Regions from separate parts of the Luteibacter sp. P4_D7_3 genome, predicted to be linked through region 3. Evidence: predicted binding sites of a transcription regulator. Region 3 holds the regulator's gene; each other region holds the start of a gene.
What was found. The regulator sigma-54, encoded in region 3, starts transcription at its own class of promoters, with help from an activator protein. The targets are predictions, from matches to a motif close to TGGCACGNGCNTTGC.
Positions count from the first base shown of each region.

Region 1: flgB (flagellar basal body rod protein FlgB) is a predicted target of sigma-54. The motif match lies at 1,312-1,326, and genes of this name have one in related genera.
Region 2: AC1DSN_RS04300 (flagellar basal body-associated FliL family protein) is a predicted target of sigma-54. The motif match lies at 1,083-1,097, and genes of this name have one in related genera.

Region 1 is NZ_JBFUIT010000251.1:3,377-5,575, forward strand. It holds gene AC1DSN_RS17155 (flagellar hook assembly protein FlgD) at 1-434, opposite strand, end outside; gene flgC (flagellar basal body rod protein FlgC) at 444-857, opposite strand; gene flgB (flagellar basal body rod protein FlgB) at 854-1,273, opposite strand; gene AC1DSN_RS17170 (chemotaxis protein) at 1,469-2,199, opposite strand, start outside.
Region 2 is NZ_JBFUIT010000022.1:25,041-27,239, reverse strand. It holds partial or broken gene AC1DSN_RS04305 (flagellar hook-length control protein FliK) at 1-962, shown strand, start outside; gene AC1DSN_RS04300 (flagellar basal body-associated FliL family protein) at 1,161-1,658, shown strand; gene fliM (flagellar motor switch protein FliM) at 1,674-2,199, shown strand, end outside.
Region 3 is NZ_JBFUIT010000023.1:19,359-21,557, reverse strand. It holds gene hpf (ribosome hibernation-promoting factor, HPF/YfiA family) at 1-149, opposite strand, end outside; gene AC1DSN_RS04425 (RNA polymerase factor sigma-54) at 267-1,748, opposite strand; gene lptB (LPS export ABC transporter ATP-binding protein) at 1,848-2,199, opposite strand, start outside.

The DNA.
Region 1 (2,199 bases), on a different contig from region 3:
GGCTGGCCGAGGTCGATCGTGCGGACGACGTTGCCCGCGGTGTCCTTGATCTGCACGTTGACGTAGGTCCCGGAGGTGCCCACGTTCACGGCGCCGCTGAGCGCGGAATCCTCGAGCTTGCCGGCGGTCGACGGCACGAGCACTTCCTGGCCCACAAGAGCGGCAGCGCGCACGAACTGGTCACCGGTGAGGCCGGATGCCAGCGTGTCGAACGAGGCCTGCAGCTCCTGTGTCGCTGCCACCTGAGAGAACTGCGCCATCTGGGCCACCATCTGGGTGGAGTCCATCGGCTTGGTCGGATCCTGGTTGGTCATCTGCGTGACCATGAGCTTGAGGAAATCCGACTGGCTCAGCGTCTGCTGCTGCAGCTGGCCGGTCGATGATGATGACGATGATGAAGACGAGGAACTGTTACCGCTGACGGCGTCTACCATGGGAATTCCTTACTTGCCGAGGTCAAGCGTCTTCTGCATGAGCTGCTTGGCGCTGTTCATGACTTCGACGTTGTTCTGATAGGAGCGCGACGCGGAGATCATGTTGACCAGCTCGTCGACCGTGTTGACGTTGCTTTGATAGACATTGCCGTTCGCGTCGGCGAGCGGATTGGACGGCTCGTAACGTGCCTGGATCGGTGCCTGGCTTTCGGTGATGCCGAGCGTGCGCACGCCGCCGTTTTCCATCTGCCCGTTGACCTGCTGCTGCACGGCCGAAAACAGTGGCTGCTTCGCGTGATAGGCGCCGGCCTCACTGCTGGCGATGCTGTCCGCGTTGGCCATGTTGCTGGCCGTGGTGTTGAGCCGGGCCGACTGGGCTGCCATGCCGGAGCCGGCGACGTCGAAAATCTTGAGCAGGCTCATGAGCTGGATCCTGAAATGGCCATGCGCATGGCATGGATCGACGAGGTAATGAAGCTGAGCGACGCCTGGTAGTGGATGGCGTTGGCGGCGAACTGGGCCTGTTCGACCTGGGTATCTACCGTGTTGCCGTCCATCGTGGGCTGGGTCTGGACGCGATAGGCGAGCTTGTCGGCGTCCGTCGCGGCGAAGGCCGGGTTGCCACCGATATGTCCGGCTTCGGTTGCCGTCATCTGCAATCCCGGGCCATCGGCCGTGCCACTGGCAGCGGTCATCGCCTTGCGGAAATCGAGGTCGCGCGCGAGAAAGCCCGGCGTGTCGGCATTGGCCAGGTTCGACGAAATGACTTCCGCACGGCGCTGCCACAGGCCAAGGGCCTGGGCGTGTACGCCTAATAGCGGATCCGGTTTGTCGATCATGGGCTTGACCCCCTCGTTAGCTTGGCCCGAGGGGTTGAGCAAGAGGCGTGCCACGCCGGACCCAGACATGCGAAACGGCGCCGTGGCGCCGTTTGTGTGGGATCGAAGCGATGATCTGGGCGAACGTGCCGGAATTCTGGCGCCCTGCCTGATGGCGTCGGCGACGGATGACCGTCGCAGGCGGCAACGCCGGTATCAGGTAGGCAGGAGGTCCAGCACCGCGGTCGCGAGGATGTCCGGCTGGAACTTGGCGATGAATTTGTCCGCACCCACGCGAGCCACCATCGCCTCGTTGAAGACACCGCTCAGCGAGCTGTGCAGGAGCACCTTCATGTGCCGCAACTGCGCATCCTCGCGGATGGCGGTGGTCAGCGCGTAACCGTCCATCAACGGCATTTCGATGTCCGATACGACCAGGTCCACCCGATCGGCAACGGGGCCGCCGGCCATCGTGCGCAGCTTGTCGAGCCCTTCGCGTCCATCCTTGGCGATGACGCATTCGAGGTCCATCTTGCGGAACAGATCGACCAGCTGCGTGCGGGCGACTGCCGAGTCGTCGACGACCAGGATGCGGCGATTGCCGGCCTGCTGCACATGGGCGGCCTGCTGGACACGATCGGAAAGCTGCACCACGGTGGGGTCGACGGAAGCCAGTACCTGCTCCACGTCCACGACCGCGAGCAGATCGCCGTCCAGCCGGGTCACCGCATTGACCCGCGAGCCGTAGCCGAGCGCTGCCGGAGGCGCATTGAGGTTGGCACCATCCACATGGACGATGCGATCGACATCGGAGACCAGAAATCCCTGAACCGAAAGGTTGAATTCGGTGACGATCAGGTGTGCGCTGTCGACGCTGGCAAGCGCCGGATAGCCCATGGCGGCAGCGAGGTCGATGACCGGGATCGTGCTGCCCCGATAGTCGAAAC
Region 2 (2,199 bases), on a different contig from region 3:
CGGACAAGAGCACGACGACCTCCACGACGGCATCGTCGGCCAAAGACACGAGCACGGACAAGACGGCCTCGACCCAGTCGGCCGACAAGAAGCCGGACGACGACACGACGAAGAAAGATGATTCGACAGACAGCGATACCTCCTTGGCGACGAGCGTGCTCGCGCTGATTGGTGTGCCGCCCAAGGTCACCGATATCGCCACGAAGGCCCTGGGCACGGCCACGGCGGCAGCCGGCAAGCTCGGCGACGCGCTCGGTGCGCTCACCGGCCTGGGAGGCACTCCCGGCACCGCCGCGGTGGCGACCGGTGCCACCGTCGGCGCGAAGGGCGCCGTCACCGGCGACCCGATCACCGACGCGATGGCGGCGGCGCCGTCGCCCGTTGCGACCGTCACCGCATCGCCCTTCGCGAGCCTGCTGGCTGCCCAGGGCAGCGACCTTGCGTCGACCAAGGACGATGTGTCGGCGACCGATCCCACGAGCGTGAGCCCGATGCCGCTCATGCACGCTCCCGCCATGAATGGCGTGGCGGCCCCCGCGATGCAGGTGCAGGCGACGCAGGCGGCGACATCGCCGCAGTTCAGCCAGGAACTGGGTGAGCAGATTGCGTGGATGGGTTCGGGCGACATCAAGTCGGCACGCATCAAGCTCCACCCTGAAGAACTCGGCAGCATGGACGTGCACGTGACCATGGATGGCGGCAAGGTCAACGTGGCCATCCTCGCTCAACATCCCGCTGCGGTGCATGCCGTACAGCAGACGTTGTCGCAACTGGACACGATGCTCGCGCATCACGGGTTGTCACTTGGCGAGGCCAATGTCGGTCAGCGCGATCCGGGTCAGAACCCCGCCCAGGGCGAATCGCCGGACGGGCAGGGTGGTGCTACGGACGAAGGCGCGGCAGCGACGGGCGTGGTCGGGACCTCGCGCGTCTCGCGCAGCCTGGTCGATGAGGTGGCGTAACACGCGTCGGTGACGTGATTTCGGCGGGCGTCAAAATTTTCGCCTCACTCGCCGGCGCCTAAGGGCAGCGAGAACCGCGTCACAGCGCCATATCTCCATCCGGGCCACGGGTGACGCAGATGGCACGTCGCTTGCAACAATACCCGCAAGCCCGACGGGCACGACCGCTTACGTATTCGCATTCCAGAGGTTTCACGCATGGCCGCAGCACCTAAAGATCCCGCCGAAGGCGCTCCCAAGAAGAAGGGTAAGGGCGGGGTCATTCTTGTCGCCGCGCTGGTGGTGCTTGCCGCCGGTGGAGCAGGTGGTTTCTTCATGATGAAGGGCGGCCATGGCAAGGCGGGTGCGGCTGATGCGACGGAGATCGCCAAGTCAAAACCCGCCGTTTATCTGCAGCTGGACCCGGCCTTCGTGGTTAATTTCCAGGACGAGACCGCCCTGCGTTTCCTGCAGGTCGGTGTGAACGTCATGTCGCACGATCCCGAAGCCATCGCTGCCGCCAAGGAAGCCGACCCCGAGATCCGTAACMCGTTGCTGATGCTCTTCTCCGCACAGGACGTGAAATCGCTGTCCGACGTGAAGGGTAAGCTGAAGCTACAGGCCGCCGCGCTGGCCGAAATCCAGCGCGTGCTCAAGGAGAAGATCGGCCGTCCCGGCGTGGACGCGGTCTACTTCACCAGCTTCATCATGCAGTGACGGGACGCTTCGGCCATGAGTGACATCCTTACCCAGGAAGAAATCGACGCCCTCCTGGCCGGCGTGGAAGGCGGTGCGGTCGAAACCGAGATCGAGCTTCCGCCGCCCGGTGGCATCCTGGACTACGACTTTACCCAGCAGGACCGTATCGTACGTGGCCGCCTGCCGACCCTGGAAATGGTCAACGACCGTTTCGCCCGTTACTTCCGCGCCAACCTGTTCAACGTGTTGCGCAAGTCCTGCGAAGTCTCGGTGCTTGGCGTGAAGATGACCAAGTTCAACGAGTACGTGCACTCGCTGGCCGTGCCGAGCAACCTCAACCTGATCCGGATCAAACCGTTGCGCGGTACCGCGCTGATGGTCTTCGAGCCGCGCCTGGTCTTCACCGTCATCGACAATTTCTTCGGCGGCGATGGCCGCTATCACGCGCGTATCGAAGGTCGCGATTTCACGCCGACCGAGAACCGCGTGATCCAGATCGTGCTGCAGGAGGCCTTTACGGCCATGGCCGAGGCCTGGGCACCCGTGCTCAAGATGCAGT
Region 3 (2,199 bases):
GCCTTGTGCTCGTTCTTGTCGACGGAAAGGACCACGTCGAGGGCAGTGATGTTGTCGAAAAGGCGTTCGAAGCGGCTGATTTGCTGTTCCACGCGCTCGCGCAGGGCAGGGGTGGGATGGATGTGCTGGCCGCTGATCTGGATTTGCATGACGCCTCCTTCTTGCTGAGGGTGCCGCCTTGGGGGCGACGAGTGCGGAACGACGGAGTGCCGTTCCTCAAGCCTGAAACAGTGTGACCGTGGACCTCCGTGAGGGTTCCCCGCGCCTCAACTGGCGCGGACACGTTCGCTGGAACTGGGGATGCGCAGGGCTTCCCGGTACTTGGCCACCGTACGGCGGGCCACCTGAATTCCGCGTCGATGAAGTTCCTCGGCCAGGGCCTGGTCGGACAGCGGGCGCCGTGCGTCCTCGCCTGTGATGAGCTTGCGGAGCATGGCCTGGATCGCGGTGGCCGAGGCGCTGCCGCCGTCCTCCGTGGCCACGCCACTGGAGAAGAAGTGCTTCAGTTCGAAGGTACCGCGCGGCGTGTGCATGTACTTGCGCGTAGTGACCCGTGAAATTGTCGATTCGTGCATGCCGACCTCCTCGGCCACCTCGCGCAGCACCAGCGGATGCATCGCTTCCGGGCCGTAGTCGAGGAAGGCACTCTGCCGGCGCACGATCACGTCGGCCACCTTGGTCAGGGTCTCGGCGCGCGACTGCAGGCTCTTCAGCAGCCAGCGGGCCTCCTGCAGCTGACCCTTCATCCAGGTGGCGTCGTCGCCACGGGCGCGGGCGATCAGGTTGCAGTAGTGCTGGTTGAGGCCCAGCCGGGGCTGGGCGTCGGGATTGAGGCTGACCTGCCAGCGGCCGTTCTCACGGCGCGCGTAGACATCCGGGGCGACGTACTCGACCGGCGTGGCGTCCAGCGCCGAGCCGGGGCGCGGATCGAGGCTGCGGATCAGGGCGGCGGCGGCCGCCACGTCTTCCTCGGCGGCCTTCAGCCGGCGGGCGATCTTGGCGGCGTCGTTACGTGCCAGCAGTTCGAGCTCGTCGCTGACCACACGGATGGCGAGGTCGCGATGCGGCGTTTCGAGGGAGAACTGCGACAGCTGGCAGAGCAGGCAGTCGCGCAGATCCAGGCTGGCGATGCCGGTGGGATCGAAACGCTGCACACGCTGGCGCACGCGTTCGATTTCCTCCGCGCTGGCATTCAACTCGGCGGGCAGGGCGGCTTCCACCGCTTCGACGCCGTCGCGAAGGTAGCCGTCTTCATCCAGCGCATGGATGATCGCCGTGGCGATGGCGTGGTCGCGCGGCGAAAACTGGGAGAGATTGAGCTGCCATTCCAGATGCTGCTGGAGGCTTTCCGGGGCGGCATTCTGAGGTTCGAAGCCCTCTTCGTCGCCACCACCAGACCGCGAAGGAGCGCCGGCATAGTCGCCAGCCTCGCCGTGGAAGCGGTCGTCGTCCCACTCGGGAGCGAGCTCCTCGGACGGCGTGACCGTCGATTCTTCCTCGGATTTGGACGCTTTGACAGGGACCTCGTCGCGCGCCGGAAAGTCCGGGCCGTCGTAGTCGCCTTCTTCGGGCAATTCGGGCTCGGCTTCCGCATCCTCGGCGAACTCGAGCAGCGGATTGCTTTCCGCGATCTGGCGGAGTTCGGCCTCAAGCTCCAGCTGCGACAACTGGAGCAGGCGGATAGCCTGCTGTAGTTGGGGCGTCAGCGTGAGCTGCTGATGCAGGCGAAACTGGAGTCCGGGTTTCATGCCTTCGATGCGTTAGGTGCCGAATCCATCGTAACCCTTTGCGACCTTCCCAAACCAGCGTTCCGGCGAGCTATGCCCACCGGCCGAAACTCAAGTGTGTCAGATACGGAATTCACGYCCCAGATACACCTCGCGCACTTTTTCGTCGGCAAGGATGTGCTGCGGCGTACCCCGGGCGAGGACTTCGCCGTCATTGAGGATGTACGCGCGGTCGCAGATGCCGAGCGTCTCACGTACGTTGTGATCGGTGATGAGCACGCCGATGCCGCGTTCCTTCAGGTGGCGGACGATGCGCTGGATCTCGCCGACCGAAATCGGATCGACGCCGGCAAAGGGCTCGTCCAGCAGCATGTAGCGCGGGCGGGCTGCCAGGGCGCGGGCGATCTCCACGCGGCGACGCTCGCCGCCGGAGAGACTGATGCCCTTCTGCTCGGCGATGTGGGCGATCTTC